DNA from 4 places in the Micromonospora sp. D93 genome. Region 1 is predicted to be linked to each of the others. Evidence: riboswitches for the same ligand, from Rfam matches in the RefSeq annotation. Region 1 holds a riboswitch; each other region holds the start of a gene.
What was found. A riboswitch is a leader RNA that binds a small molecule or an ion and turns the genes downstream of it on or off. The one in region 1 is predicted to bind cyclic di-AMP.

Region 1 (5,490 bases):
GGTGAACTCGAAGAGCCGCCAGTCGACCTGCGGCTCGGCCCTGGCGCTCTGCGCCAGCTGCGCCAGCCGGACCGGATCGGTCACCGGACGGGCGCGGCCCGCCACGTACGCCTCGTCGTCGCTCTCCTCCGGCGGGAACGAGTGCAGCGCGTAACGGCCGTCACGTTCGAGGTCGCGGCGCTTGGGCGAGTCGATGATGAAGCAGAACAGCCCTTCGGCGGTGATGACCGGGGAGACCGGATGGACGCGGGGCCCGCCGTCGGCGCGGACCGTGGCCAGATAGCCGAAGCCCGGCCCGTACTGCTGGAGGAGAACGCGGATCCCGTCGGCGAGTCGGGGCTCGTCGGCGGCGAATTCGGACCAGGAAGCCATGCGGGCATTCTATCGAACAAATGTACGAGCGGCGACCTCGACGCGCTGGTCACCGGCACCGAATCCGGCCGCTTTTGGTAACGCGGCTATGGTGGTCCGATGCTGCTCTCCGACCGCGACCTGGTCTCCGAGATCAAGGCCGGCACGCTGGGCCTGGAGCCGTTCGAGCCCACCCTGGTCCAACCGTCCAGCATCGACGTCCGACTCGACCGGCTGTTCCGGGTCTTCAACAACCACCTCTACACCCACATCGACCCCGCCATGCAGCAGGACGACCTGACATCGGTGGTCGAGGTCCCCGACGGCGAGCCGTTCGTGCTGCACCCGGGGGAGTTCGTGCTCGCCTCGACGCTGGAGGTCATCTCGCTGGGTGACCAGCTCGCCGGCCGACTGGAGGGCAAGAGCTCCCTGGGCCGGCTCGGGCTGCTCACGCACTCCACCGCCGGTTTCATCGACCCGGGCTTCTCCGGTCACGTGACCCTGGAACTCTCGAATGTGGCGAACCTGCCGATCACCCTGTGGCCGGGCATGAAGATCGGGCAGCTCTGCATCTTCCGGCTCTCCTCGCCGGCCGAGCACCCGTACGGCTCGGTGGTCTACGGCTCGCGCTACCAGGGTCAGCGGGGGCCGACGCCCAGCCGCGCCTGGCAGCACTGGCGCACCTGGCCAACCCGCTGAGCTTCACCCGCTGTAACAGAACGACGAGGGCCCGCCGCGACGTGATCGCGACGGGCCCTTCGATCACCCGGGGTCAGCCCGGGCGGCCGTAGCTGTGGATCGGGCCGTCGTCGACCTTCTTCATCTTGACCGGTTGACCGGCCTGCGAGGCGTGCACCACCCAGCCGCCGCCGACGTACATGCCGACGTGGTGGATGTCGCTGTAGTAGAAGACCAGGTCGCCGGGGCGCAGGTCGCCCTTGCTGACGTTCTTCGTGACGCGGCTCTGCGCGGCGGCGTTGTGCGGCAGCGACACACCGGCCTTCGCCCAGGCGGCCAGCATCAGCCCGGAGCAGTCGTACGAGTTCGGACCCTCGGCACCCCAGACGTAGGGCTTGCCGATCTGCGCGCAGGCGAACTTGACAGCGGTGCCCGCGGCGCCGCCGGGGTAGCTACCCGGGCAGGGCGCTGGGCGCAGCGGGCCGCCACCACCGCTGCCGTACACCTTCAGCCGCAGCTTCTGCAGGCGGTCGATCTCGTCGTTGATCTGCTTCTTCTTCGCCGCCAGCTGAGCTTCGGTGCGGGCCAGCTGGGCAACCATCTCGTCCAGCGGCGCCTTCTGCGCGGCCAGCTGGTCGCGCAGGTCGGCCACCTGGCGTACGTCCTTCTGCTGGTTGTGCGCGAAGCGGTCGAGCATTTCGAGCTGACCGACCACCTCGCTCGGCGACCGGCTGCCCAGCATCGCGTTGACTGTCGAGACGTTCTCACCCATGTAGGCGCGTACGGCCAGGGCGCTGACCTTGTCCATCGCGGCGTCGACCTGACGCTCCAGCGGGGTGATCCGGGCGGCCAGCGCGTCGGCCTGCTTGCGCTTCGCACCGAGGTCGGTGCGGGTGGCGTTGTGCCGTTCGATGACCGGTTCGAGCTTGTTCCAGTCGGCGTCGATCTGGCGCTCGATCTCGGCGACGGACGGGTCGGCGTGGGCCGCCGTGGCACTGCCGGTCAGGACGACGGCGATGCCGGCCAGCGCGGCGAGTGCGGTGGTGAAGCGGGACCAGCGTGGGCGCGGCACGATCGACGGCGGGCCGGCTGATGCCGACCGCTCGGACGACGGCCGCGGGGCATGGAGTGCCACCGGGGTTCCGTACTCCTTCTTCCTGACCGCCTACCGGGTTAGCTGACGGGTTCGGGCGGGAAGTCGGCGCCCTACCGCAGTGGCTGCGGATTCACCCCGAGGGACCTGGGTCCCCGGTTCGCTCGGAAACGACTCGGCGGTGTCGGTCCGTTACCGCCCGGGCTGGGCGGAGCTGCTGTCGGGCCGACGAATGACCAGAGTAGAGACGCTTGTTACCGATCCGCAACCCGTGCGGCCGTGACACTCCGTACGGATTGGACGAGGTCACCGACCGTGTGTGAAGAATTCTTTCCGCATACTTCGATAGATGGAAAGGTATTGACCTGACCTCCCGGGCGGCGCGATGGTGACCTGACCTCACTCCGCGAGAATCTAGGGGGTTCGATGCACCATCCAACCCTGTCGACCGGCTGGCGGGCACTGCTCGCCGCCACCGTTGTCGCCGCCGCGACCACGGTGCCACTCTCCGCCGGCCCGGCCGCCGCCGCGCCCACCACCGACCGCCAGCAGCAGTACGCCGCCGCGGCCACCGAGTACGGCGTGCCGACCGTCGTGCTGCTCGGCGTCTCCTACCTGGAGTCGCGCTGGGACACCAACGCCGGCACACCGAGCACCAGTGGCGGGTACGGCCCGATGCACCTGACCGACGCCCGGCACGTGGCCGCCCTACCGGGGCGCGGTCACCACGACGCCGGCGCCGAGGACCCACGCGGCGACGACTCGCGTCCCGCCCGGGTGCCCGCGCCCCGGCCCGTCGAGGCCCCCGCGCCGCCCACCGCCGCGTTGCAGACCGTTGACGCCGCCGCCACGCTGACCGGTGCCACCCCCGAGGCACTGCGCACCGACGCGGGCCTCAACATCCGGGGTGGGGCCGCGCTGCTGAGCGCGTACCAACGGGATCTGAACGCGCCGGTCGGCGCGGACACCGACCCGGCGGCCTGGTACGGCGCGGTGGCCCGCTACTCCGGCGCGGACAGTGCCGACGCCGCCGCGGCCTTCGCCGACGAGGTCTTCACCACCATCGGCGCGGGCCAGACCCGGGTGACCGACGACGGCCAGCGGATCACCCTGCCGGCCCGCACGGTGCTGCCCGAGCGTTCCTGGTTGGACCGGCTGGGCCTGCGCCGGCTGGCCCGCCCGGACGGGGTGGAGTGCCCCCGCACCATCTCCTGCGAATGGATCCCGGCGCCCTACGAGGCGTTCGGCGACGGGGACTACGGCAACCACGACCTCTCCGACCGGCCCGCGCGGCAGAAGATCGAGTACATCGTCATCCACGACACCGAGGCGAGTTGGGCGACGACCCTGCAACTCGTCCAGGATCCGACCTACGTGAGCTGGCACTACTCGCTGCGCTCGGTCGACGGGCACATCGCCCAGCACGTGCGGACCACTGACGTCGGCTGGCACGCCGGCAACTGGTACGTCAACGCCAAGTCGATCGGTCTGGAACACGAGGGCTTCGCGGCGCAGGGCACCTGGTACACCGAGGCGATGTACCGGACCTCGGCGAAGCTGGTCCGGCACCTGGCGCTGCGGCTGGGCATCCCACTGGATCGTCAGCACATCATCGGCCACGACAACGTGCCCGGAACCATCCCCTCGACAGTGCGGGGAATGCACTGGGATCCGGGGCCGTACTGGGACTGGACGCACTACTTCGACCTGCTGCACGCACCTCGACTGGACACCGGCACCCCGGCCACCGGGCTGGTCCGGATCGACCCGGACTACGCCACCAACCGGCCGGCGTTCACCGACTGCGTCACCGCGGGCGTGCCGTGCGCGCCGCGCGGCTCCTCGGCGGTGGTGCTGCGCAGCGCACCGTCCGCCGACGCGCCGCTGGTCAACGACATCGCGCTCCGCCCCGACGGCACCCCGAACACGATGGCAGTGTCGGACCACGGGGCCCGGGCCTCCGCCGGGCAGACGTACGCGCTGGCCGGACGGCAGGGCGACTGGACGGCGATCTGGTACCTCGGGCAACGGGCCTGGTTCCACAACCCGGCGTCCGCGCCGACCGCCAGCTGGACCGTCGGCGTCGTGGCCACGCCGAAGCCCGGCCGGGCCACCATTCCGGTGTACGGACGGGCGTACCCGGAGCAGTCGGCGTACCCGGACGGGGTGCCCTACCAGGCGATCTCGTCGCTGCAGTACACCCTGGCCGCCGGGCAGCGGTACGCCGTCGGCGCGGTGCTGGCCGGCGAGTACTACCGGGCCAGCACCGTCGACGGCTCCTCACCGGGTGACTGGACGGTGATTCGCGGCAAGAACCGCTACGCGCAGATCCAGTTCGGTCACCGGATCATGTACGTCGACCTCGCCGACGTGCAGCTGCTGCCGTCCCCGGTGGGCGCGCCCCGCTGAGAAACCACGACGGCCCCCGGTCGGTGACCGGGGGCCGCCGTGTCGCGGGGTGGATCAGCCGGGTCTACGGAACCCGGCGACGGGCATGGTGTTGATGCTGGACACCTGCACCGGTTTGCCGGCACGTGGCGCGTGCACCATTGTGTTGTTGCCCAGATAGAGCCCGACATGACTCAGGCCGGAGAAGAAGAAGACCAGGTCACCGGGCCGGGCGTCGGCTCGCGAAACGGCCTTGCCCTCGTTCCACTGGTCACCGGTGTGGTGGGTGAGGTAGATCCCGGCCGCCTTGTAGGCGTACTGGGTCAGCCCCGAGCAGTCGAACGAGTTCGGCCCGGTGGCACCCCAGACGTACGGCTTGCCGACCTTGCCGCAGGCGGTCTTGATCGCGGTGCGGGCGGCCGCGCTGAACACTCCGTTGATGGTCGGGCAGGCCGCGGTCTTGACGGTGGTCTTCGGCATCGACGCCTCGAGTTGCTTGATCTCGGCGTCGATCTGCTTCTTCTTGGCCGCCAGATCGTTCTGCTGCTTGGTCTGGGTGACGATCAGCGCGTCCAGCTTCTGCTTCTCACCGTCGTACTTGGCACGTACGGCCAGCACACCCTCGACCTCCTTGCGCTCCCGCGCAGCGAGCCGGTCGAGGATGGTGAGCTGCTCGGTGAGCGTGTCCGGCTTGGCGCTGACCAGCAGCGCGCCGATGTCCTGCGACGGGCCCGAGATGTAGTAGCGGGAGGCGAGATCGCCGACCCGGTTGAGCGCCAGCTCGCTCTGCAGCGCCAGCGGCTCGATCTTCTTCTGCAGGTTCGCCGACTTCTGCCGGTTGACCTTCAGCTGCGCCCGGACCTTGTTGTACTGCTCGATGGTGGGCTCCAACTGCTCCCACTTCTTGTCGATCTGCGCCTCGATCTCGTCGACCGTGGGCGCGGCATGTGCCGGCGCGGTCAGCAGACCGGCGCCGACCG
Region 2 (7,811 bases), on a different contig from region 1:
GCCGGCCGACGGATCGGCGGTCTGGCGGACCCTCGCCGTGGCCGACCTGGTGGTAACCGTCGGCTTCGCCCCGACCCTCCCGCCCCGCGATCTTGCACTTTCTGACGCCGAATCGCGGCTTACACGCCTTTCGCCGGGACAGTAAGTGCAAGATCGGCGGGGAGAGGGTTACGGGTTAGATCTGGTCCCAGCTCAGGGGGGTGCCGCGGGGGACGTCGGTGGTGAAGGCGCGGCCCAGGACCCGGTCGATCTCCACGGGGGCCAGCCCGCCGGCCGGCCGGATCGAGCGGACGTTGTGCGAGGTCACCAGGTCGCCGGCCCGGACGTCCTCGACCACGAAGAGCGACCGGCGGAACCGTAGCCCCTCCCGCTCGGCGGGGGTGGGGCCGATCGCGGTGCCGCCCAGTGCCGCGTACGCGCGGCCCGACTCGGCGACCAGGGCCGTGAGCTCGGCCGGGTTCAGGGAGAAGTCCGAGTCCACGCCGCCGTCGGCCCGGTCCAGCGTCACGTGCTTCTCGATGAAGCAGGCGCCGAGCGCCACCGAGGCGACCGCCACCCCGATGCCGGGCGTGTGGTCGGAGAGCCCGACCGGGACGTCGAACGCGCCGGCCAGCACCGGCAGCCGGCGCAGGTTGCTGTCGGCCGGCGGCGCCGGGTAGGACGCGGTGCAGGCCAGCAATACGATGCCCGCCGCGCCACCGGCTCGGGCGGTGCGTACGGCGGCGTCGATCTCGGCGACCGTCGCCATTCCGGTCGAGATCACCATCGGCTTGCCGGTGCTGGCCACGAGCCGGATCAGTGGCAGGTCGACCAGTTCCGACGAGGCGATCTTGTACGCGGGCGCGTCCAGCGACTCCAGCAGCTCCACGGCTGTCGCGTCGAACGGCGACGAGAACACGGTCAGGCCACGCTCGCGGGCCCGTTCGAAGATCGGGGCGTGCCACTCGTACGGGGTGTGCGCGCGCTCGTACAGGCGGTACAGGTTTTCCCCGCCCCACAACTCGTGCCCGCTGGAGATCCGGAACGCCGGGGTGTCGACGTCGATGGTGATCGTGTCCGGCCGGTACGTCTGGAGCTTCAGCGCGTGCGCCCCGCTGTCGGCCACCGCGTCGACGATGGCCAGCGCCCGGTTCAGATCGCCGTTGTGGTTGCCGGACATCTCGGCGACCACGAACGGTCGCTCCCCGGCACCGACCGCGTGCGGTCCGATCTTGATTGTCGCCGTCATTCCGACCTCTGCTCGGGTACGCCCACACCGGGGTGCGGTGGTGCTGTCGTCGTCCACCCGGCGGGCGGACGACCTGGAAAACGAGGGCGCCGGGAGCCGCCCCGGCTCCCGGCGTGCGGTGTGGTGGGGCCGTTCACGGCAGCCGGCCCGCGGCCAGCACGTCCCGTCGCTCCGGCGTGAGTCCACCGTCGCGTGTCGGCGCGGCGCCCGCCCCTCGGCCCGGGTCCTCGTCGGCGGCGACCGAACCGTTGTCGGCGCCGACCACCGGGCCGGGCCGACGCAGGCGACCAGCGACCCGGTGGGCCTGGCGCAGCGCCGAGTACGCCAACCAGTCACCCCGCCCGACGAGGCGGTGCTTGAACCCGGTCACGCCGGGGGGCAGCGGGTAGCCGCCGGTGGGCAGGTACCGACGGTAGTGCGCGGCGGCCCGGTGGAAGAAGGCGCGCCGCAGGTGTGGGTGCAGCCGGCCGTCGTTGCCCACCACCACCAGGTAGTGGCTGATCATCAGCTCGAACAATTCGGCCTGCAACCGCTCGTCCGGGTGCTTCCGTGCGACCCACCCCATCAGCCGCTCGTACTGGGCGAAGGCGTCGAAGTGCCGGCCGCTGCGGGTGGAGGTGATCGCGCCCTGTCGGCCCTGGCGGTACAGGTAGCAGACCCGGTCCAGCACGGAGACCTTCTCGGCCCCGATCAGCAGAGGGTGGCTGAACGGGATGTCCTCGTACCAGCCGGGGAAGAATCGCAGCTCCAGCGCGTCCATGAAGTCCCGGCGGACCACCTTGTTCCAGGCGGTGTGTTGCACCCGCAGCAGCTGCGGCTGGTCGGCCAGCCGGGTCACGCCGGTGATCCCGCGCAGCAGCGGGCTGCTCGCGTCGACCTCCCGCCGGCCGTCCTCGTGGACCCGCAGGTGGTCGAGCATCAGCACGTCGGGCTGGTGCTGGCGCAGCCGGTCCAGCACCGCAGCGATAGTGCCCGGCGGCAACCAGTCGTCGCTGTCGACGAACCAGACGTAGCGGCCGGTGGCCACGTCGAGCCCGGCGTTGCGGGCCAGCCCCAGACCCACGTTGCTGCTCAGGTGCACGACGCGCACGCCGTCGCGGCTGACCGCGTACGAGCGGAGCATGGCGCCGCAGCCGTCCGGGGAGGCGTCGTCGACGGCGATCAGCTCGACCGCGTCCGACTCGCCCGCCGGGATGTCGGCCCGGATCGACTCGAGGCACTGGTACAGGTACGCCTCGACGCCGTAGACGGGCACGACGATGCTCAGCAGCAGTGCGTGCGTCGGCTCATTGACCACGTCCGCCACCTTCGACGACCCGGGTGGCCGGCCCCGGAACCTGACGTTGCCGCCGATTGTGGAATCTCTGAACTCCCGCCCAGCGGAAGGTTAACGCCGTCCGGAGGCCGGTTCCCGGCCCGGGGAACGAGGGGCTGGTGGGGCGGGTGGGATGCGTCCGGTTCACCCGGGAGTGACCCGGTAGGGTGCCTCGGTGCGGCCCTGCCGGGCCGTCGCGGGCGTCGCCGTCGCGGCGTCCGACGCCGCGCCGAGGAGGATACGACAGTGCTGGTGACCCTGCCGAGCGTCGGGATCCCGGCATGACGAGCGTCGCCGCGGTGTCGGCCGTCCGGCCCGCACCGGCCCCGCCCCGGCTGCCCTCGCTGACCGGGTTGCGGTGGATCGCCGCCCTTGTGGTTTTCGGCTTTCACGCGGGCACCATGCGGATCATCGCCGAGCCGGACTACAAGGCAGTGGTCGACGAGCTGTTCACCCTGGGCCTCTCCGGGGTGCAGTTCTTCTTCATCCTCAGCGGGTTCGTGCTGGTCTGGTCGGCCCGCGAGGGGGACTCCCGGCGTACCTTCTGGCGGCGACGGATCGCCAAGATCTACCCGAACCACCTGGTGCTGTTCGCGGCGACGCTGGTGGTCGCCTGGTGGTTCGCCGACCCGGTCCTGCCGGCGGCCGCGCTGGAGAACCTACTGCTGTTGCAGGCGTGGGACCCCCGGCCGGGCTGGTTCTACAGCATCAACACCGTCAGCTGGTCGCTGTCCTGCGAGTTCTTCTTCTACCTCTGTCTGCCGCTGGCGCTGCCGCTGCTGCGCCGGGCCCGGCCGAAGGTGCTCTGGGCGCTGATCGTCGCGCTGCCGCTGCTGATCCTCGCGCTCTGGCCGGCGCAGGAGTTGGTGCCGGAGGTGAGCCGGTGGTGGTTCACCCAGATCTTCCCGCCGGCGCGGTCGCTGGAGTTCTGGTTGGGCGCGGTGGCGGCCGAGTTGATGCGCCGAGGGCTCTGGCGCGGTCCCAATCTGACAGTGGCCAGCGGAATCTTCCTGGTCACCTGGGTGACGGCCGCGCAGTGGATCCGCGCCGAGCTGTGGACCACGCTGCTCGCGGTCGTGTACCTGTTGGTGATCACCGCTGCCGCGGACGCGGACGTGCGGGGTCGGCGCTCGCCGTGGCGGTCCCGGCCGCTGGTCTGGCTCGGTGAGGTCTCGTTCGCCTTCTACCTGGTGCACGTGCTGGTGATGACGAGCGTGCTGCGCTGGAGCGAGACCTGGGGGATCGGCTTCGCGGGCTGGCGTGGCCCGGCCGTGGTGCTCGGCTTCCTGGTGGCGAACCTGGTCCTCGCCGGGCTGCTGCACCGCTTCGTCGAGACCCCGATGATGCGCCGGCTAGCGCCGCGCCGTCCGGCCCGTCCGGCACCCGTCCCCCGACCACGCACGGCCGGCCACGACGACGCACAGGCCCCCGCGAGCAGCGCCCGCGACGAGGCCGACGGGGCCGCCGACGAGGTCGGTCCGGCCGGGGGTCGATCAACGTACGTCGACAGGCGCTGACAGCGTCCACCCTGGTCAACGGGGTCGGCGCGGCGTGATCCGACACGCCCGTGGTCGGTGCGTCCGGGTCGGCGCGACGGTAGCGTGGGGACGTGCTTCCGGTCGCGTTCACCTGTCCGTTGTGGTGGGTGGCGCGCTGGGCGACGCGGGTGCTGACCAGCCTCGCCGTCGTCGCGGCCCTGACGCTCGGCGCGGGCCCGGCCACGGCCGCCGCGCCAACGTCCAGCCCGGTGCCGGCCCCGAGCGCGATGCCAGCCGGCGGGCCGCTGGCGGCCTCCTTCCGGCACGTGGGGGCGCACAGTGCGGCGATACCGCCGGAGGCCGCCGAGGACTCGGTGCCTGCATGGTCGGTCGACACGTCGGCGGTGCTCCCCGCTGACCGGGGCACCGCCGCGGCGGGGTTGCTGCCGATCCGCGCGGCCGAGTCCGACCGGCTGCCCCTCGTCGACGCTGCGAGCGGCCGGGCCTCCCGGGCCCCACCCCGGCGCTGAGCCACCGGGACGACCGTCCCGTCACCGCGCCCTGTCGACCCACCCGCTTCCTACCCCGCCGACCCGTGGTCCTCCGTGGCCCGCTGGCCGGCGCGGCTCCCATCGCACTGCTCTCTCCCCGAGGTGCCGACCATGGAGACCGTCGTCTTCTACCAGTTCGTGACCGAGGTGCCGCAGGCCGCCGCCATCTGGTCGACCCTGTTCCTGTTGACCCTGGGCCTCCTCACCGTGCTGGCCGCCCGCCCCGAACGGGACCAGCCCACCGACGACCCGCCCCCGGCCGTACCCACAGCGCGGGAGTTGGCCGCCGCCGAGGCCGTCGACAGGCGTCGCTACGCCGAGGAGGTGGCCGTCGCCGCGGCCGGCGCGGCCACCACCGCCCGGCGGCGACGCGCCGCCTGGCTGACCGCTCAGGAGCAGATGGAACGGGCCTGGATCGGGTACGACGAGGCGGACATCGCCGCGCGTCGCTTCGCGGGCGCCGGCGCACTGCCCACTCCGCAGACTCCGCACACCCCCTCCGAGTACGCGGCCCGGGAGCGCTATCTGCACCGCGCGGCGATGGCGGCGTACTGGCGGGGCGATCTGACCATGGCTCAGCTCGGCGACGTGTTCGGGCACCGGCACGGCTGGGATCCCCGACGACACCCGGTCGAGCAGGAGGCGCTGATCAGCCGGGTGATCCGGGATGCGCGGCTGGTCGACTACCAGGTGGCCACCGGCCGCGAGCGGGCCGCCTGGCGCGACGCCGAGTTGGCCGCCGAGTCGGCTCGCACCCTCGCCGAGGAGGCGTACGCGGCGGAGGCCCGGCTGCGTCCGACCCCGGCGCCCACGCGCCAGACGGTGGCCAGGGCGTTGCGTCCCGCCGTCGTGGCACGGTGGCGGCCGGCCCGGGTGGGTTGAGCCCGATCCGTGATGTGAGGCCGGTCACCGGATTGCTGAACCGGACGTCCGGCGCGATCGGCGTCATTGTTCCCGCGATTGTGGTCGCGTTCTTTGCGGCCTGTCCGGTTGTCGCCCGGAGGCGTCACCGTAACCGGTTGTCCCATCGAGTCACATCATCTGCAATACGCGCAGAAATTGGCGCGTCAATTGGGGTTTACGCAGGTGAACCTGGCTTGGCAGGGCGCGAAGTGGCCAGTAGTGTCGTCCCGTCCGGTGCGGTAACCGATCGCAAGACGCGACGCCGCATCGACCCGCTCAATCGTGATCTACGAACCGGGGACCCATCAGTAAGTCCGGGGTGAATCCGCGAGCCACGGCCCGCGGTAGGGCGATCTTCCCGCCCGAATCCGTCAGCTAACCCGGTAGGCGGTGTCGGAAGGAGTCAACTCCTCGTGCAGCACCTTTCCACCCCTCGGTTGTTCCCTCGCCTCCACGGCGCGGCGGTGCGCCCGCTCATTCGTCCAGTGACGGTGAGCTGACCCCCGGGTCATCGCCTTTCCCGCCCGGCCACTCCGGGCGTTCCCCTGAGCGGTTCACCATCCGCGGGCCACGGTCCGCGCGCTGGCGCCTGCCCGGATACCGGTCCGGCCCCGGTGTGCCGCTCTCCCCCCGATCCGTGGAGGACCCGTGAAGCACACCCTGCAGCGTCAGCTCCGCCGCCTCGCCACCGAGCGTCCGTACCAGATCGTCGCCGCCTCCGCCGCGGCCCTCGCGATCGCCACCACCACCGGCGCCCTGCTCACCACGGCCGACGACGCCCCGGCCGGCCAGCGCACCGCGACCACGGTCGCCGAGATGCGCAGCGACGTCGCCGCCTCCCGCGGTGACGTTCGGGACGCGTCCCCCTCGGCCAGCGCCGCGCCGAGCACGGCCGCCCCGGCCACCAGCGCCGCGTCACCCGCCGCCAAGGCCAGCAGCAACCCGGACCTGACCCGGAAGCCGGAGCGGCCGAAGCCGCCCGCGACCAAGGTGCTCGACTACGACTACGAGGCGCAGAACACCTACTACAACTGCGGCCCGGCGGCCACCCGGAACGCGCTCAGCGCCGCCGGCATCGACCGCACCCAGGAGGAGCTCGGCGCCGAGCTGGGCACCACCGAGATGGGCACCAACTCGGCCGAGGACACCACCCGGGCGCTCAACGCCGAGGTGAAGGGCTCCCCGTACCGGACCAGGATGTTCCCCGGCGCGCCCAGCCCGGCACAGATGGACCGGCTCCAGGCCGACGTCGTGAAGGCCATCACCGACGGCCGGGGCGTGGTGGCGAACGTCGTCGGCGACGCCACCGACACCGACGGCGGCTGGCACTCGTACGGCGGTGGGCACTACATCGCCGTCGTGGGTTACAAGGACAACGGTCGCACCGTGCGGATCGCCGACTCGGCGAACCCGGCCGACCCGTCGTACTGGGTCACCACGATCGACCTGGCCAACTGGATCACCAGCCGGGGCTACTCCGCCTGACCCGGGCACACCGACCGCCGCGGGCGTCGTCTCCCACAAGGAGCCGGCGCCCGCGGCATCTTCGCGCGGTGGCAGCCGGGCGTGCGCCGTCGTCGACGACTCTCGTGGCGGGCCGTGAACCGTGGGAGACTGCGGCCGTGGTGGAGAAAACGGGTGGTCACGCCGGCCGCAGGCCGGTCCTGCTGCTACTGCACGGCATGGGCGCGACCGGCGACGTGTGGTTGCCCTGGGCGCCGTACCTCGAGCAGCACTGGCCCGGTCGGTGGCTGGCACCGGACCTCGCCGGCCACGGCTGGGCGCCGCCGCTGCCGTCGTACTCCTTTGTGGGCTTCGCCCAGCAGGTCGCGCAGGCCCTCGCCCCCGACGACCGGCTGGTCGTGCTCGGGCACTCGCTGGGTGGGGTGGTCGGCCTGGCGCTGGCCGCCCGTGACGCCGGAACGCCTGTGGACGCGGTGGTCGGGCTGGGCATCAAGGCGCTGTGGTCACCCGCGGAGCTGACCCGCGCCGCCGAGGTCGCCGCCCGCCCGGTGAGCTGGTTCGCCAGCCGCACCGAGGCGGCTCGCCGCTACCTGCGCGTCTCCGGACTGGCCGGCCTGCTGTCACCGGACCACCCGGTGGTGGACGCCGGTCTGCGGCAGGTCGACGGCCGCTGGCGTCTCGCCATGGACCCGACCGCCTTCGCCGTCGGCGAACCCGATGTGGCCGCGCTGCTCGCGGCGACCGACGTGCCGGTGGTCCTGGCGCGCGGGGAGAACGACCCGATGGTCACCGACGAACAACTCAAGGAGTACGGCGTACCTGTCGCCACGCTGCCGGGTCTGGGCCACAACGCGCACGTGGAGGACCCGGCG
Region 3 (7,811 bases), on a different contig from region 1:
CCGAGGCGGCGGCACTGCTCAGCGACCTGACCCGGCAGGGTGAGCTGCATCCGCTGATCGTCCGGGTCCGCCGGGTGCCGCCCCGACCCGGCGCGCAGGCCAGCTACACGATCAACGACCGGTTGGCGGCCGGCCCGCTGCGCTTCCGGACCACCTACCGCGCGGACGTGCTGATCAGCGAGGCCGACGAGATCGTCATGGTGGCCCGCCAGTGGCCGGCCACCACGGTGCGAAACCACACCCGACTGCGCGCCGAGCCGGACGGCCTGGTCCGCATCGACGTCGAGATCACCCTGACCGCCCCGACGCCGCTGTTCCGCTACGCGTTTCGCCAGGCCCAGGCCGCTCACCTAGCCCTGGCCACCCGCCTGGGCGCGGCCCTCGACCGCACCGGCACCCCCCCACCCCCGGCCTGACCCGCCCCGCCCGTCCGGCGCGCTCCACCGCCGGCCTACCCCCGCCCGCGCTCCACTGCCGGCCCGCCGCGCCGGCCGTTGCCCCGCTTCATGATCGTGCTCGATCGTGGATGTAGTGGCCTCGCGGCGCCCGGAGGCCACCACATCCTGGTCAACACAATTGCGTTAGCGAGCGGTTGCTGGGTGCAAGGGCGCGGTGAGCCCAGGTCCGCCAGTCCAGAAACGCCCCGCCCGCGCCGATCTTGCAGTTTCGGTCGCCGATATGCGCCGAATGACCTCTTGTGTCGCGACAGTAAACGCAAGATCGCGGAAGAGGGGCACCCCACCCTCGTCGATCATGGAGTTACGGTGCCGGGTTTGGCTCGATCCGGGCACTTTGCCACCCACCACAAGTCCATGATCGACGGAACAGCGCGGGGTTGACGAACAGCCACTCCGCCTAACGCAACGGTGTTCACATCCTGGTTGCAGCGCGATCATGGAAGCGTCGCGTGTGATCACGGCGCGGTCGACGGCCGATGTGATCAGGTGGTGCGGCCACGGCCCGCGAGGGTGGTTCCGGCGGCGGGACGGCGCCGGCCCCACGGCTTGTACGTGGACAGCACGGTCGCGATGATCATCAGGCTGGTCGACACCGCCGGCGCGATGACCAGGTCGGCGCGATCCCGTGTGGGCAGGGCGGCGCCGACCGCTCCGGCGTGGCGCAGGTTCGGGAGCAGCAGAAACAGCACCAGCCCGACCATCACAGTGGTGAGCACGAGCTTGACCAGCACCCAGCGGTGGCGCAGCAGCCCCCACGGGGTGAGCAGCGAGCTGGCGACTCCGATCAGCCAGACCAGGACGCTCAGCGGCGCGAACAGCACAGTGCCGACCAGGGCCGTGACCGGATAGACCACCCCCGGGTCGGCACCCCGCTGCACGGCGATGCCGAGGGTGAGCAGCACCAGGTCGGTGCCCAGCCAGCCGAGTGAGGTGACGAGGTGCAGGGTGAGCAGAGCCTTGCGGGTGCGGGGTCGGATCCGAGGCATACCGCGATGCTGCCCGCCGGCCCCGGCCGGGTCGTCCGACGAGCGACGACATCAGGGGTACGTCCGGCGACGTAGCCCGGCCCGGACGCAGGTGATGCCTGTGAGTCATCACCGATGGCTCACAGGCATCACGACGCGTGGGTCAGTAGACCGACAGGTGTACGTGGTTGGTGTGGTCGGTCGACGGGGTGCCGTGCGCCCCGCTGTACGACTTCCACCCGCTGCTGGGCAGCCAGATCTGCTTGTACCAGATCACGTAGAGCACGGCGAGCCGGTCCGCGTTGCGGATGAAGTACGCGGCAAGGTTGTTGCCGTAGGTCTTGTCGCCGCCGGTGGCGGCTCCACCGAAGCCGCTCTTCTGTGCGGCGAAGTCGCAGGCCCGACCCTTCGGGTGTTCACCAGAGCCGCTGGGGCGGTGGCACGAGACGTACCGGGTGAAGCCCGCGGCCTTGGCCTGGTTGAGGGCGTGCAGGGTGCGCGGGGTGATGCAGCCGTTGGCCGGCGTGGGGTCGTTGACGCTGCACGACTCGGAGGGCCAGGAGCCGTCCGAGTTGCGCGGTGCGGCCTTCGCGTTGGCGCTGGAGGTGCCCCGGTTGGAGCCGGTGTCGGCGGTGGTCTGCGGCTTGGGCGCGGTGGCCACGGTCAGGGCCCGTTCGGCCTGATCCTTGCGCTTGGCCATCACCGCGACCTGCTTGCGTTGTTCGGTGATCTCGCCGTCCAGGGCGCCCCGGGTGCGGTTGGCCTGGTCCTTGCTCTTCAGCAGGTCGCCCAGCACCCTGTCCTCGTTGGCGGCCACCGCGTCCAGCGCGGCCGCCCGGTCCATGAAGCCTTCGGGAGTGTTGCTGTTGAGCAGCGCCGACATCGCGCCGAGCCGGCCGGTGCGGTACGCCACTCCGGCGATCTCGCCGACCTTGCTGCTGCGCTGGTCGATCTCGACCTCGATGGTCTTCAGCTGGGTGGCGAGCTGCTGCTGCCGTTGTACGGAGGTGTCCAGGGCGCGCTTCGCGTCCAGGTAGCCCTTGCTGGCTGCCTCGAGTTGGGCGCGCAACGCCGGGGTGCCGCCCTCCTCGTCGGAGTCGGGTGCGGCGGCCCGCGATCCGGTTGGGGGAGCGGCCGAGGCGGTGCCGGCCGGAAGCGCGACGCCGAGGGCGAACATCGCGACGATCAGGGCCGCCAGTCGGGCGGCGGGTGGTCGTGCTGGTGCCACTGAGCATGTCCTTCCGTCAGCCGCCGACCGGGTTAGCTGACGGGTTCGGGACGGAAGATCCCTACCGCTGACGCGGATGCACCCCAGAAACATGGTTCCCCGGTTCGCCCAGCTGGGCGATTAGGCGGCGACCACCACCGGCGCCGGGAGGGCGCCGCCTGGTGGAGGCCGGGACCGAGCCTACCGGTGCCGATGGGGCCGCTGCAGCCAATGTGACGGACGGTGCGTGCGTCACCACGGAAAATTACGGCGAAAGCCGAGCAATGTTCCGAAAAGCCCCGTCACCATTCGATGGAGCCACACGCTCCGGAGGCGGCGCCGGGCTCGATCTGCAGTGTCGCGTGCTCGATGCGGAAGTCGTCGTGCAGGGCCGTACGCGCCGCGGTGAGCACCGCGCCGACCTCCGCGCCAGGTGCCATGGTCAGGTGTGCGGAGGCCACATCCATGCCCGAGGTGAGCGTCCAGACGTGCAGGTCGTGCACCTCGACGACACCGGGGACCGCGGCCAGCCGGTCGTGCACGGCGGTCACCTGGAGGTGCTCAGGGGCGGCCTGCACCAGGATGCGGACGGCGGCGCGGGCCAGCCGCCAGGTGCGCGGCAGGATGAACACGCCGATGGCGACCGCGACCAGGGGGTCGGCCCACCACCAGTCGGTGACGGTGATGAGCAGTGCCGCGCCGATGACGCCGAGCGAGCCGAGCAGGTCGCCGAGGACCTCCAGGTAGGCGCCCTGGAGGTTGATGCTCTCCCGGGCCCCGGCGCGCAGCAGGGCGAAGGCGGCGATGTTCGCGAGCAGGCCGAGCACTGCCACGGCGAGCATCGGGCCGGCGATGACCTGGTGCGGATCGCCGAAACGGCGGATCGCCTCGATCACCACGTAGATCGCGACGCCGGAGAGCAGGACGGCGTTGGCCAGCGCGGCGAGCACCTCGAGTCGGTAGAGCCCGAAGGTGCGTTGCGGGTCGCCGGTGGCCCGCCGGGTCGCCGTGATCGCGGCGAGCGCCATCCCGATGCCGAGCACGTCGGTGAACATGTGCCCGGCGTCGGAGAGCAGGGCGAGCGAGCCGGTGTGCAGGGCGACCACCGCCTCGACCACCATCAGGGTGGCGAGCAGCCCGAATGCGGCCCAGAGTCGACCCCGGTGCTGGTGTGCGGCATTGGCGACGGACCCATGGTGGTGGTCATGACCTGCGCCCACGAGAACCACCTTCCGTCGCTGGCCGGGACCCGGTCAAATGTATGCTCACATCGCTATGTGTGCAAGTATATGTGCAGCGCCTCTCACCGACGGCGGTCCGCGCAGGTCAGCCGGTCGAGTCGATGGTGGTGAGCCGCTGGGTGGCCCGGGAGAGCGCCACGTACAGGGTGCGTACTCCGGCGCCCGGATCCGCCCGGATCTCGCTCGGGGCGACCAGCACCACCCCGTCGTACTCCATGCCCTTGGCCTCCAGGCTGGTCACCACCTGCAACCTCGGCGCGCCGAGCGCGCCGAGCCAACCGGCGACCTCGTCGCGGCGGGGGACCGGCGTGATCACCCCGACCGTGCCCTCCACCTCGGCCAGCAGGCCGGCGGCGGCCTCCACTGTCGCGGTCTCCAACCCGGTTGCGGGTACCACCAGCTCGACCGGTTCGACCCCGGTGGAGCGGACGGCTGTCGGCAGCGGCAGGTCGGGGTAGAGCCGACGGATCTCCGCCGCCGCCACCGCGAAGATCTCCGCAGAGTTGCGGTAGTTGGTGGTGAGCGTGAAGTCGTGTCGCTTACGCCGGCCCAGCGCCTGGTCCCGGGCTCGGTTCAGCTCCTCCGGATCGCCGGTCCACGCGGTCTGCGCCGGGTCGCCCACCACGGTCCAGGAGGCCAGTCGGCCGCGCCGACCGATCATCCGCCACTGCATCGGCGAGACGTCCTGCGCCTCGTCCACCACCACGTGCGCGTACTCCCGGTAGTCCTCCGGGCGCTCCCGGGCCGCCGCGCGGGCGGCCCGCTGCCGTTCGCCGAGGGTGCTCAACTCGCGGACGCCACCGGCGAGCTGGAACGGATCGCGTCGCGCGCGAGCCGGCTGCGCGGGCTTACCGAGCAGCGCGTCCAACTCGTCCAACAGCGCCACGTCGGCGATGGTCAGCCCGGCCGAGTCCAGGTTCCGGTACGCGGCGTTGAGCAGCCGGATCTCCGCCGAGGAGAGGATTCCCCCGGCGTACCGGCGCAGCCGATCCGGCTGCGCCAGCCAGCCGAGCACGTGCCGGGGGTGCAGCCGAGGCCACCACGCCTTGAGGAACTCCCGGAACTCCGACCGCTCGGCGATCTCCGCCTCGAAGGCGGGCTGCTCCGGCAGCCGACCGCTGCTCAGCTCACGGGCCTGCGCCCAGAGCGCTGCGAACACCCCGTCGAAACCGGCCCGACGCACCTCGTTGCGCCGCGCGCCGCGTTGCAGCGCGCGATCCCGGATCCGGTCCAGCGCGGCCCGGTCCAGTCGCAGCAGCGTGCCCCGGTAGAGCAGCCGTAGCTCACCCGGGCCGCCCGGCACCGCGTCGCGGGCCGCCCGCTCCAGCACCCGGCGCATCCGCAACGAGCCCTTCACCGCCGCCACCTCGGGCGGGTCGGGGCGGGTCGCTGTCATCCCCGGAAAGAGGGTGCCCAGCGAGTGCAGGGTCGCGGTGTCCTCACCGAGCGACGGCAGCACGGAGCCGATGTACTCGACGAAGACCGACGACGGGCCGACCACCAGGATGCCGCCGCCGGCGTAGCGGCTGCGGTCGGAATAGAGCAGGAACGCGGCCCGGTGCAGGGCGACAGCGGTCTTGCCGGTGCCGGGGCCGCCCGCGACGATCGTCACCCCGGAGCCGGGGGAGCGGATCGCCTCGTCCTGCTCCCGCTGGATGGTCGCCACGATGTCGCGCATACCCCGGCCGGTGGCCTTGGACAGGGTGGCCAGCAGCGCGCCGTCACCGACGACCGTCATCCCCTCCGGGGCGGCCGTCGGGTCCAGCAGGTCGTCCTCGATCCGGGTGACCCGCTCGGCGCGGGACTGGATGGTGCGGCGCCGCACCACGTCCAGCGGCTGCGCCGGGGTGGCCTGGTAGAAGGCGGCGGCGGCCGGCGCGCGCCAGTCGACGACGAGCGTGACGGCGTTCTCGTCGCGGATCCCCAGTCGCCCGACGTGCAGCACCTGACGGTCGCGCAGGTCCAGCCGGCCGAAGACCAGCCCCTCGTGCTCGGCGTCCAGGGTGTGCCGCCGCTGCGCCGCGTGGAAGACCATCGCGTCGCGCTCGACCAGCGCGCCGTGCGTGCCCACCCGCGCCATCCGGTAGCCGTCACGCTCGGCGCGGACGGCCGACTGCCGCAGCTCGGCCAGTCGGGCGTACACCCGGTCGAGGTGTCGCTGCTCGACGGCGATCTCCTGCTCCAGGCCGGTCTGGTCGGTCAACGCACGCTCCTTCAGAGGTCGCCGGCAGGCGGCGGGAACCGCGCGGGCCAACCGAGAAGAGTACGGCCCTGGGCCCGACCTGCCGCGCCCGAGGTGCGGGAACGTGCTCACGCACCCGTTTCGGCGGTGATCGCGTGCGGCGCTTCGGTGAGCACCCGGCGCAGAACCCCGGTGAGCGCCGCGTTGACCTCGTCCGGGCGTTCCATCATCAGCATGTGCCCGGCACCTGGGCAGACGGTCAGCTCGGTGGCCGGCAGGGCGGCCGCGATCGACTCGGCGCACGGCGGTGGGGTCAGCCGGTCCCGGTCGCCGACCAGGGCGGCGGCCGGCAGGTGGGCCAACGCGGCGAGGGTGTCCAGTCGGTGCTGGGTGCCGATGGAGGCCCGGAACCCGCCGATCGAGCGTAGCGAGGCCCGAGCCACCGCCGACGTCACCAGGCGGATGTCGGCCGGCTCGCAGCTGTCACCGAAGAGCATCCACCGGATGCTCGGCCGCAGCGCGTTCAGCAGTGCCCGGGGCGCCCGCCACGAGCCACACCGGGCCAGCACGCCGGCGCCTGTCGTCTCGGCCAGCCGGATCAACCGGGCGATCCGCGGCGAGAGCCCGTAGACGGTGTGCGTGTGCCCCTCGGCGGTGGTCGAGACGAAGACCAGGCCGGCGGTACGGGCGGCGAAGTGCGCGGGGTGGCGGTGGGCGTACTCCATGATCGTCATGCCGCCCATCGAGTGCCCGACAAGCACCACCGGGCCGGTCGGCGCCACGGCGTCGATCACCGCGGCCAGGTCGTCACCCAACTGGGCCACTGTCGCCGTGGGCAGCGCCATGCAGCTGGACCGGCCGTGCCCCCGCGCGTCGTACGCGACCACCCGCACCGCACCACCGAACGGGGCCGCGCTGAGTGCGTCGACCTGCCGGTGCCAGGCGCGCCCGTCCAGCGTCCAGCCGTGCAGCAGGATGGCGGTGACCGGGGCGTCCGTCGGACCCGTCGCCTCGACGTTGAGCCGTACGCCGTCCGGCAGACCGACCTCGAACCGCTCCGGCATCGCCACCTCCCCAGGGCCGCCCGAGTACCACCAGCACCTCCGATACCCGGCGGTAACACACCGGCTACCCTCCATGACGCCACGCCAATCGCACCGTGGCGAAGATTTCCGACCTCGCCCGTGCTGGGCGGCGGCGGGCCAAGCTGAACGGCATGGGGTCGTCGGGGGCGCCCATGGGCGCGACGTCGGGGCAGGGGCGGCAGGCCGGCGGTACGCCGCGCGCCGCGCTGGCCGATCTGCTCGCCGGCAATCGGCGGTTCGTCAGCGGTCAGCCGGTGCACGGACACGACGTCACGGCCGCCGCCGCGGCGGCCTCCGGCGACCAGCAGCCGTACGCAGTGGTGCTGGGCTGCATCGACTCCCGGGTGCCGCTGGAGGCGATCTTCGACCAGACCTTCGGCGCGATCTGCGTGATCCGTACCGGGGGGCACGTGCTCGATCGCGCGGTCTGCGGCTCGATCGAGTACGTGGTCGGCCAGCTCGGCGTACCGCTGGTGATGGTCCTCGGCCACGAGCGGTGCGGCGCGGTGGAGGCCGCGGTGGAGGCGCTGCGCACCGGGCAGCGTCCCGGGGGGTCTCTGGCGTACCTGGTGGACGAGATCGCCCCGGCGGTCACCGAGGCGGGGATCGACGATCCGGCGGTGCGGCCGCTGGCGATCCGCCGACACGTCCGGCGCACGGTGCGCACCCTGCG
Region 4 (7,811 bases), on a different contig from region 1:
CAGCAGGACGTGCCCGTGATTGGTGAGGAACGTCCAGTTCCGCCCGCCGTCGGTGTCGCCCGTCACCGTGCTCGCCATCGTCTGACCGCCTTTCGGGGTGTCCGCCTGCCCTCGGGAGAGTCTGGTCCGCCCTGCCCCGTCACGGTTGCCCAGGGGGCGGCCGGGGTCAACGTATGAAATCTAAATCACGCATATCTTGACGCATCTTACGGTACGTGTGACGGTGGAGCACGAGCCAGCGCCCGCCACCCGGCCGGCGGCGAGCCGGCTTGACCAGGTCAGACGCGTCGAGACGAGGTGCGGGATGAGTCATACCGGGAGCGTCGGCGGTCAGCCGGGTTCGCAGCGGATCACCGACCGGGCGTCCGCGCTCAGCGAGCCGACCCTGGCGTACGCCGAGCTGGTCGCCGGCAACCGGCGCTTCGTCAGTGGCGCCCCCCGCCACCCCAACCAGGATGCCGGGCGCCGCGCCGCCGTGGCCGACGGGCAACACCCGTTCGCGGTGGTCGTCGGCTGTTCCGACTCCCGGCTGGCCGCCGAGATCATCTTCGACCGGGGGCTGGGGGACCTGTTCGTGGTCCGCACGGCTGGACACACCGCCGGCCCCGAGGTGCTCGGCAGTGTCGAGTACGCGGTGACCGTGCTCGGCACTCCGCTGGTGGTGGTGCTCGGCCACGACTCGTGCGGTGCGGTGCAGGCCGCCCGAGAGTCCGCGGCGACAGGTACCGCACCGAGTGGGCATCTGCGCGCGGTGGTCGACGCCGTGCTGCCCAGCCTGCGCCGGGCCGAGGCCGAGGGCGTGGACGACATCGACGGCATCGTCGACATCCACATCGCACAGACCGTCGAGACGCTGCTCGGGCAGTCCCCCGTGCTGGCCGAGGAGGTGGCGCGGGGGCGGTGTGCGGTGGTGGGCGTGTCCTACCGGCTAGCGGCCGGAGCGGTGCGCCCGGTGGCCGCCGTGCCGGCTGGCTTCGCGACGCTGGACGCCCCGGCCGAATCGACCGACCCGGCTGCCCCTGCCGCCGTCTGACGCGACGAGGGCCGCTCCGCGTCACGCGCGGAACGGCCCTCGACCGGGATCGTGCGGGTCAGAGCAGCGACATGTGGACGTGGTCGGTGTGGTTCGACGGTCCGCTGTACGAACTCCAGCCGGTGGCCGGGAACCAGATCTGCCGGTTCCAGATCACGTAGTAGATGCCGAGACGGTCGGCGTTACGGATGAGGAACGCGGCGACGTTGTTGCCGTACGTCCGGGTGTCGTTGTTGTGCCACGGTGAGAAGCCGCTCTTCTGCAGCGACCAGTCGCAGGCGCGGCCCTTCGGGTGCTCCCACGGCCCGCCGGAGCGGTAGCAGCCGACGAACCGGTTGAAGCCGGCCGCCTTGACCTCCTTGTACGCGTGCAGCGTGCGCGGCGTGATGCAACCGGACGTGGTGGGGTCGTTCTCGCTGCACGACTGGGGCTTCCAGTCACCGTCGGCCGTGCGACCCGGGCCGATCTTCGCGACCTTGGAGGTGGCGTCCACCAGGCCGCCGGTGAAACCCTTGCCGCCGACGAGGGAGAGCGCCTTGTCGGCCTCGCTCTTGCGCTTCGCCATCAGGGCGGTCTGCTTCTGCTGTTCGCGGACCTCGGTGTCGAGGGCCAGCTTGGCCTGCTCGGCGCGGGCCTTCACCTCGTTGACCTCGGAGAGCTTCTTCTCGTTGACCATGTTCATCTCGTCGAGCATCCCGGCACGCTGGACGAACGAGTCGGGCGCGTCGCTCTCCAGCAGCAGCGCGACCGCTCCGATCCGGCCGGTCCGGTACGCCTGGGCGGCGATCTGCGCGACCTGCGGGGCCAACGCGTCCAGGTCGGCCTTTGCCCGGTCGACCTCCGCCGCCAACTCGCCCTGCCGCTTCTTGGACTTGTCCAGCTTGGACTTCGCGGCGGAGTAGTCGCGGTTGGCCTGCTCGATGACGTCGTTGAGCAGCTTGGGCTCGCCGTCCTCCTCGTGCCCGGACGGTGTGGGGGTCGTCGGGGCGGCGTGCGCCGGGAGCGGCCCGGCGAGCACTGTCAGTGCGGCGATCACGGCCACCACGGGAGTCAACCAGCGGCGTAGGGGTGCCGTCACAATGTTCCCTTCCGTCGACCGCCGACCGGGTTAGCTGACGGGTTCGGGGCGGAAGTGGCCCCTACCGCTGACGCGGATTCACCCCAGGTACCTGGGTCCCCGGCTCGCCGGTTGGCGATTGGGCGGTGGCACCGCAGGCGCCGCTTCGCGCCTTCATCGGTAACCGGCAGCGAGGTTACCCGAGAGTCGACCGGGTGAGCTACGCCTGGATGCCGACCAAAAGCGTCATTTCGCCATAGCGTTGAGTGACCAGTGACGTGGTTCTCAGGGTGGATGCCCGATCTGGTCACGCTGAGGAGTGTCACCATGCCGTATCCGTGCTCCTGTTCGACTCCGGCCACCTGTCGGTGGCCTGGGATGGGGGTGCGGTCCGCGGCTGGTCCGGCTCGTCGGAGCCGGCGGTTCGCGGTGAGCTGAGTGCGGCGAGTGCCTCGGTGCGGTCCGGCTGGGGTCGCCGGGCGGGAGCATCGGTGGACGGCGTCGCATCGGTGCGGCCGGCTGCGGTCACCACTGCGGCCAGCCCGGTGGTCAGCGGCACGGCGGCGATCAGACCGAGGGTGGCGACCGCGCTGCGGACGATCTCCTGCGCGAGGAACTCACTGGTGAGGATCTGCCCGATCGGCCGCGAGTCGGCAGTGAGCAGGAGCAGCAGGGGCAGCGACGCGCCCGCGTACGCCAGCACGATGGTGTTGACTGTGGAGGCAATGTGCGCGCGGCCGACCCGGGTGGCCGCACGGTACAGCTGCAACCGGGTCAGGCCGGGGTTGGCGTTCGCCAGTTCGGTGACGGTGGCCGCTTGGGTGACCGTCACGTCGTCGAGCACACCGAGCGATCCGATGATGATTCCGGCGAGCAGCAGACCGTGCAGGTCCACGTCGCCCTGGAACATCGACAGGGTGGTGGCGTCCTCGCTGCCGAAGCCGGTGAGGTGGGTCGCGGCCGTGGCGATGGTGGCGAGCACGCCGGTCAGCACCAGGCTGCCCAGGGTGCCGAGCACCGCGACCGAGGTCTGTGCGGAGACCCCGTGGGTCAGATAGAGCACCACGAACATGATCAGGGCCGCGCCGACCACCGCCACCAGCAGTGGTGACCTGCCGGCGCCGATGCCGGGCAGCACGAAGGTGAGCAGGATGGCGAAGCTGGCGGCCAGCCCGGCGAGCGCGGCCAGACCTCGCCACCTACCGAACGCGACGATCGCGGCCGCGAAGACCACCGCCAGCCACACCATCGGGGTGCCGCGTTGGTGCTCGGCGATGTTCCAGTTGCTCGTGGTGGGATCGGTCGGGTCGGCCAGTTCGACAAGGATGACCTCGTCGCCGACCTCGACCCGGGGTGCGCCGGGTCCGTCGGGCACCGGCGTCTGGACCTGCTGGCCGGCGGTCGGCCCGTCGTCCACCCGGACGTCGACGGTGCCGCACCGCCCGTCGCCGACCCTCGGCGTGCCCTCGGGAACCGACGGCACCGGCGGGCACGGCTCGCTCACCACCCGGGTGACGGTGCCGGGGTAGCGCGGCACGTCCGCACCACCATCGGTCTGCGGTGACCCGCCGCGCGGCCAGAGCAGCGCCGCGGCCAGCACGGTGGCGACGAAGAGGGGTACGACCGTCAGGACGAGGATCCGTCGCACCCGTGGTGGGGCGGACGGAGCAGGGTGAGTGTGGTCGGCGGCCAAGGCGGGACTCCCAACGATCCGGTGCGTGGTACGGGTCAGCGGGCCGGACGGTTCACCGTTTCGGTGGGAAACGCGGCGGACGGCGGGGCGGATCGCTGCCTGATCAACGCTTGATCACGGACGGTCAGTGCTCGGCTCGGTCGGCCGGGGGCGACGCCACGTGGTGGTGTCGCCGGTGCCCGACTGTGCAGCGGCATACGGAAGACCATCGTGGGAGATGCTAGCCAGCCGACCCGGGGCTTGCAGGTCGTGGCGGAGTGTCGGGCGGTCGAACAGCCCGCGCGGCGGCCCCCGGGCCGTCAGCCGCGCTTCATGAGCCGGCCGACCGCCGCCATCATCTCGGTGGCCATCTCGTCGGCCCGGCCCTCGGCGGCGCCCTCGTGCATGCAGTGTCGGGCGTGCCCGTCGAGCAGCCCGAGGGCCACCTTGTCGAGGGCGGCCTGGATGGCGGAGATCTGGGTGAGCACGTCGATGCAGTAGCGGTCGTCGTCGACCATCTTCTCGATGCCCCGGACCTGCCCCTCGACGCGGCGGAGCCGCGCGAGCAGCTGGTCCTTGCTGGCGGTGTATCCGCGGATCGGGGTGGGTGCGGTCATGTCGACCAGGATAGCGTACCCCCAGGGGGTATGGTACGGTCGTGGTCTGATGAGATACCCCCACGGGGTACCGGTACCGTAAGGAGACGATCCGATGGTCAACACCACGTACCAGGTGCAGGGCATGACCTGTGGGCACTGCGTCAGCGCGGTGAGCGCCGAGGTCGGCGCCATCACGGGCGTGCGTGAGGTCCAGGTCGACCTCGCGGCCGGCCGGGTCACCGTCAGCAGCGACCAGCCGCTGGACACCGCGGTTGTCCGGGCCGCCGTCGACGAGGCCGGCTACGACCTCGTCGACGCGTGATCGGAGGGCCGGCGTGCGTACGGTGACGAGACTGGCCGGGTTCGCCGTCGGCCTGGCGGCGGTCTTCGGCGCGACGTACGGGGTCGGCCGGGTCGTCGACCCCGCCCCGGTCGCCGAGAGCCGGCACGACGGCGCCGCCGCCCCGTCGGCGGACGAGCGCGGCGGGACGGCCGACCGGCTCCCCGGTGGGCTGCTCGTCTCCGAGCGCGGCTACACCCTCGAACCGGTCGACGCCCCGCCCGGCGAGTTCGCCTTCCGGATCGCCGGCCCGGACGGCCGGCCGGTCACCCGGTACGAGGTGGCGCACGACAAGCTGATGCACCTGATCGTCGCCCGCCGGGACCTCTCCGGCTTCCGCCACGTCCATCCCGAACTGGCCCCGGACGGCACCTGGCGGGTCGACTCCCCGCTGACCGGCCCCGGGCAGTGGCGGGCGTTCGCCGACTTCACGCCGACCGGGGGCGAGCCGCTGACCCTCGGCGCGGACGTGACAGTCCCCGGGGAGTTGACCGAACGGCAGTTGCCCGCCCCGGCGAGCAGCACCACCGTCGACGGCTACACGGTCATCCTGACCGGTGCGCCGCAGCCCGGCCGCACGTCGTCGCTGACGCTGACCGTCAGCCGGGACGGGCAGCCGGTCACCGACCTGGAGCCCTACCTGGGCGCGTACGGGCACCTGGTGGCACTGCGCCGGGGTGATCTGGCGTACCTGCACGTGCACCCGGACGGGACGCCCGGCGATGGGCGCACCCGGCCCGGTCCGGCCGTCACCTTCCTCGCCGAGGTGCCCTCGGCCGGCAGCTACCGCCTCTATCTCGACTTCCAACACGGCGGGCGGGTGCACACCGCCGAGTTCACTGTGGTCGCCGGCGCTGCCCCGACCGGCGACGTCCCCACCCCGAGCGGGCCCGCACCGACCGGCGAGGCCGACCACGGCACGCCCGGGCACGGACACAACTGACGGGACCAGACGATGACCACCACCAGCAGACCGCTGCCCGAGGCGCCGAACCGGATCGAACTGGCGATCGGCGGGATGACCTGTGCCGCGTGTGCCGCCCGGATCGAGAAGAAGCTCAACCGGATGGACGGGGTGAGCGCCACAGTCAACTACGCCACCGAGAAGGCGACAGTCCGGTACGCCGACGGCGTCACGCCGGACGACCTGATCGGGACCGTCCAGAAGACCGGTTACACGGCGGCGCTGCCGGCCCCGCCCAGCGCGGAACCCCCGGTGGACCCGTTGCGGGGCCCGCGTACCCGGCTCTGGGTCTCGGTGGCCCTGAGCGTGCCGGTGGTCCTGCTGGCAATGGTTCCGGCGTGGCAGTTCGACTACTGGCAGTGGCTGTCGCTGACCCTGGCCGCCCCGGTGGTGGTCTGGGGTGGGCTGCCGTTCCACCGGGCCGCCTGGACGAATCTGCGGCACGGCGCGGCGACCATGGACACGCTGGTCTCGCTCGGCACCCTGGCGGCGTTCGGCTGGTCGCTCTGGGCGCTCTTCCTCGGTGACGCGGGCATGCCCGGGATGACGCACCCGTTCCGCTTCGACATCACCCGCACCGACGGCGCCGGCAACATCTACCTGGAGGCGGCGGCCGGGGTCACCGTGTTCATCCTGGCCGGTCGCTACTTCGAGGCACGGTCCAAGCGCACCGCCGGTGCCGCCCTGCGTGCCCTGCTCGACCTCGGTGCCAAGGACGTGGCGGTGCTGCGCGACGGCGTGGAGACCCTGATCCCGGTGGACCGGCTGGTCGTCGGTGACCGGTTCGTGGTCCGCCCCGGGGAGAAGATCGCCACCGACGGGGTGGTGGACGAGGGCACCTCCGCGGTCGACGCCAGCATGCTCACCGGCGAGTCGGTGCCGGTCGAGGTCGCCCCGGGTGACGGCGTGGTCGGCGCCACGATCAACGCGGGTGGGCGGCTGATCGTCACCGCCACCCGGGTCGGCGCGGACACCCAGCTCGCCCGGATGGCCGACCTGGTGGAGCAGGCGCAGAGCGGCAAGGCGGCCGTGCAGCGGTTGGCGGACCGGATCTCCGGGGTCTTCGTGCCGATCGTCATCACCCTCGCCGTCGGCACGCTCGGCTGGTGGCTCGGCACCGGGGCCGGCCCGACCGCCGCGTTCACCGCCGCCGTGGCCGTGCTGATCATCGCCTGTCCGTGCGCGCTCGGCCTGGCCACACCGACCGCGCTGCTGGTCGGCACCGGTCGGGGCGCCCAGCTCGGCGTGCTGATCAAGGGCCCGGAGGTGCTGGAGTCGACCCGCCGGGTGGACACCGTGGTGCTCGACAAGACCGGCACCGTGACGACCGGCCGGATGACACTGGTGGACGTGGTGCCGGCCAGCGGTGTGGACCGGGCCGAGCTGCTGCGGCTCGCCCGGGCGGTGGAGGCCGCCTCCGAGCACCCGATCGCCCGTGCGGTCGCCGCCGCTGCCAGCGACGAGGGCGCGCTGCCCCCGGTGACCGCCTTCGGCAACCTCGAAGGGCTGGGTGTGACCGGCACTGTCGACGGGCGGGCCGTGCTGGTCGGCCGGGTCCGGCTGCTGCGCGAGCACGAGATCGACGTACCGCCGGAGGTCGAGTGGGCCGTGCGCGACGCGGAGGCCGCCGGCCGTACGGCGATCGTCGCCGGCTGGGACGGACGGGCCCGCGGCGTGCTCGCGGTCGCCGACGTGGTCCGGCCGAGCAGCCGGGCGGCGGTGGCCCGGCTGCGCGGGCTGGGGCTGTCCCCGGTCCTGCTGACCGGGGACAACACCACAGTGGCTCGCGCGGTCGCCGCCGAGGTGGGCATCGACGAGGTGATCGCCGAGGTGCTGCCGGCCGGGAAGGTCGACGTGATCAAGCGGCTCCAGGCCGAGGGGCGGTCGGTGGCGATGGTCGGTGACGGGGTCAACGACGCCCCGGCGCTGGCCCAGGCCGACCTGGGGCTGGCCATGGGCACCGGCACCGACGTGGCGATCGAGGCGGCCGATCTCACACTCGTCCGGGGTGACCTGGACGCGGCGGTGGATGCCATCCGGCTGTCCCGACGCACGCTCGGCATCATCCGGGGCAACCTGTTCTGGGCGTTCGGCTACAACGTGGCGGCCCTGCCGTTGGCCGCCGCGGGGCTGCTCAACCCGATGA

Region 2: it holds a riboswitch for cyclic di-AMP, as region 1 does, so the genes downstream of both, KBX71_RS05360 (C39 family peptidase) here and KBX71_RS34565 (NlpC/P60 family protein) in region 1, are expected to answer to the same signal.
Region 3: it holds a riboswitch for cyclic di-AMP, as region 1 does, so the genes downstream of both, KBX71_RS29735 (coiled-coil domain-containing protein) here and KBX71_RS34565 (NlpC/P60 family protein) in region 1, are expected to answer to the same signal.
Region 4: it holds a riboswitch for cyclic di-AMP, as region 1 does, so the genes downstream of both, KBX71_RS24380 (hypothetical protein) here and KBX71_RS34565 (NlpC/P60 family protein) in region 1, are expected to answer to the same signal.

What each region holds. Positions count from the first base shown of each region.
Region 1 covers NZ_JAGPXW010000009.1:223-5,712, forward strand. The annotation lists gene KBX71_RS12860 (pyridoxamine 5'-phosphate oxidase family protein) at 1-372, opposite strand, end outside; gene dcd (dCTP deaminase) at 472-1,050, shown strand; gene KBX71_RS34565 (NlpC/P60 family protein) at 1,124-2,164, opposite strand; cyclic di-AMP (ydaO/yuaA leader) riboswitch at 2,178-2,313, opposite strand; gene KBX71_RS12875 (N-acetylmuramoyl-L-alanine amidase) at 2,549-4,531, shown strand; gene KBX71_RS12880 (NlpC/P60 family protein) at 4,586-5,490, opposite strand, start outside.
Region 2 covers NZ_JAGPXW010000003.1:205,707-213,517, reverse strand. The annotation lists gene KBX71_RS05390 (hypothetical protein) at 1-145, shown strand, start outside; gene pseI (pseudaminic acid synthase) at 176-1,228, opposite strand; gene KBX71_RS05380 (glycosyltransferase) at 1,362-2,525, opposite strand; gene KBX71_RS05375 (acyltransferase) at 2,825-4,060, shown strand; gene KBX71_RS05370 (hypothetical protein) at 4,153-4,551, shown strand; gene KBX71_RS05365 (hypothetical protein) at 4,684-5,454, shown strand; cyclic di-AMP (ydaO/yuaA leader) riboswitch at 5,739-5,880, shown strand; gene KBX71_RS05360 (C39 family peptidase) at 6,124-6,960, shown strand; gene KBX71_RS05355 (alpha/beta fold hydrolase) at 7,098-7,811, shown strand, end outside.
Region 3 covers NZ_JAGPXW010000037.1:47,166-54,976, reverse strand. The annotation lists gene KBX71_RS29745 (SRPBCC family protein) at 1-416, shown strand, start outside; gene KBX71_RS29740 (hypothetical protein) at 941-1,444, opposite strand; gene KBX71_RS29735 (coiled-coil domain-containing protein) at 1,587-2,651, opposite strand; cyclic di-AMP (ydaO/yuaA leader) riboswitch at 2,657-2,788, opposite strand; gene KBX71_RS29730 (cation diffusion facilitator family transporter) at 2,933-3,850, opposite strand; gene KBX71_RS29725 (AAA family ATPase) at 3,957-6,074, opposite strand; gene KBX71_RS29720 (alpha/beta fold hydrolase) at 6,182-7,117, opposite strand; gene KBX71_RS29715 (carbonic anhydrase) at 7,291-7,811, shown strand, end outside.
Region 4 covers NZ_JAGPXW010000025.1:35,346-43,156, forward strand. The annotation lists gene KBX71_RS24370 (MarR family winged helix-turn-helix transcriptional regulator) at 1-78, opposite strand, end outside; gene KBX71_RS24375 (carbonic anhydrase) at 305-1,033, shown strand; gene KBX71_RS24380 (hypothetical protein) at 1,092-2,111, opposite strand; cyclic di-AMP (ydaO/yuaA leader) riboswitch at 2,116-2,246, opposite strand; gene KBX71_RS24385 (YibE/F family protein) at 2,413-3,783, opposite strand; gene KBX71_RS24390 (metal-sensitive transcriptional regulator) at 4,083-4,379, opposite strand; gene KBX71_RS24395 (heavy-metal-associated domain-containing protein) at 4,474-4,683, shown strand; gene KBX71_RS24400 (hypothetical protein) at 4,697-5,644, shown strand; gene KBX71_RS24405 (cation-translocating P-type ATPase) at 5,657-7,811, shown strand, end outside.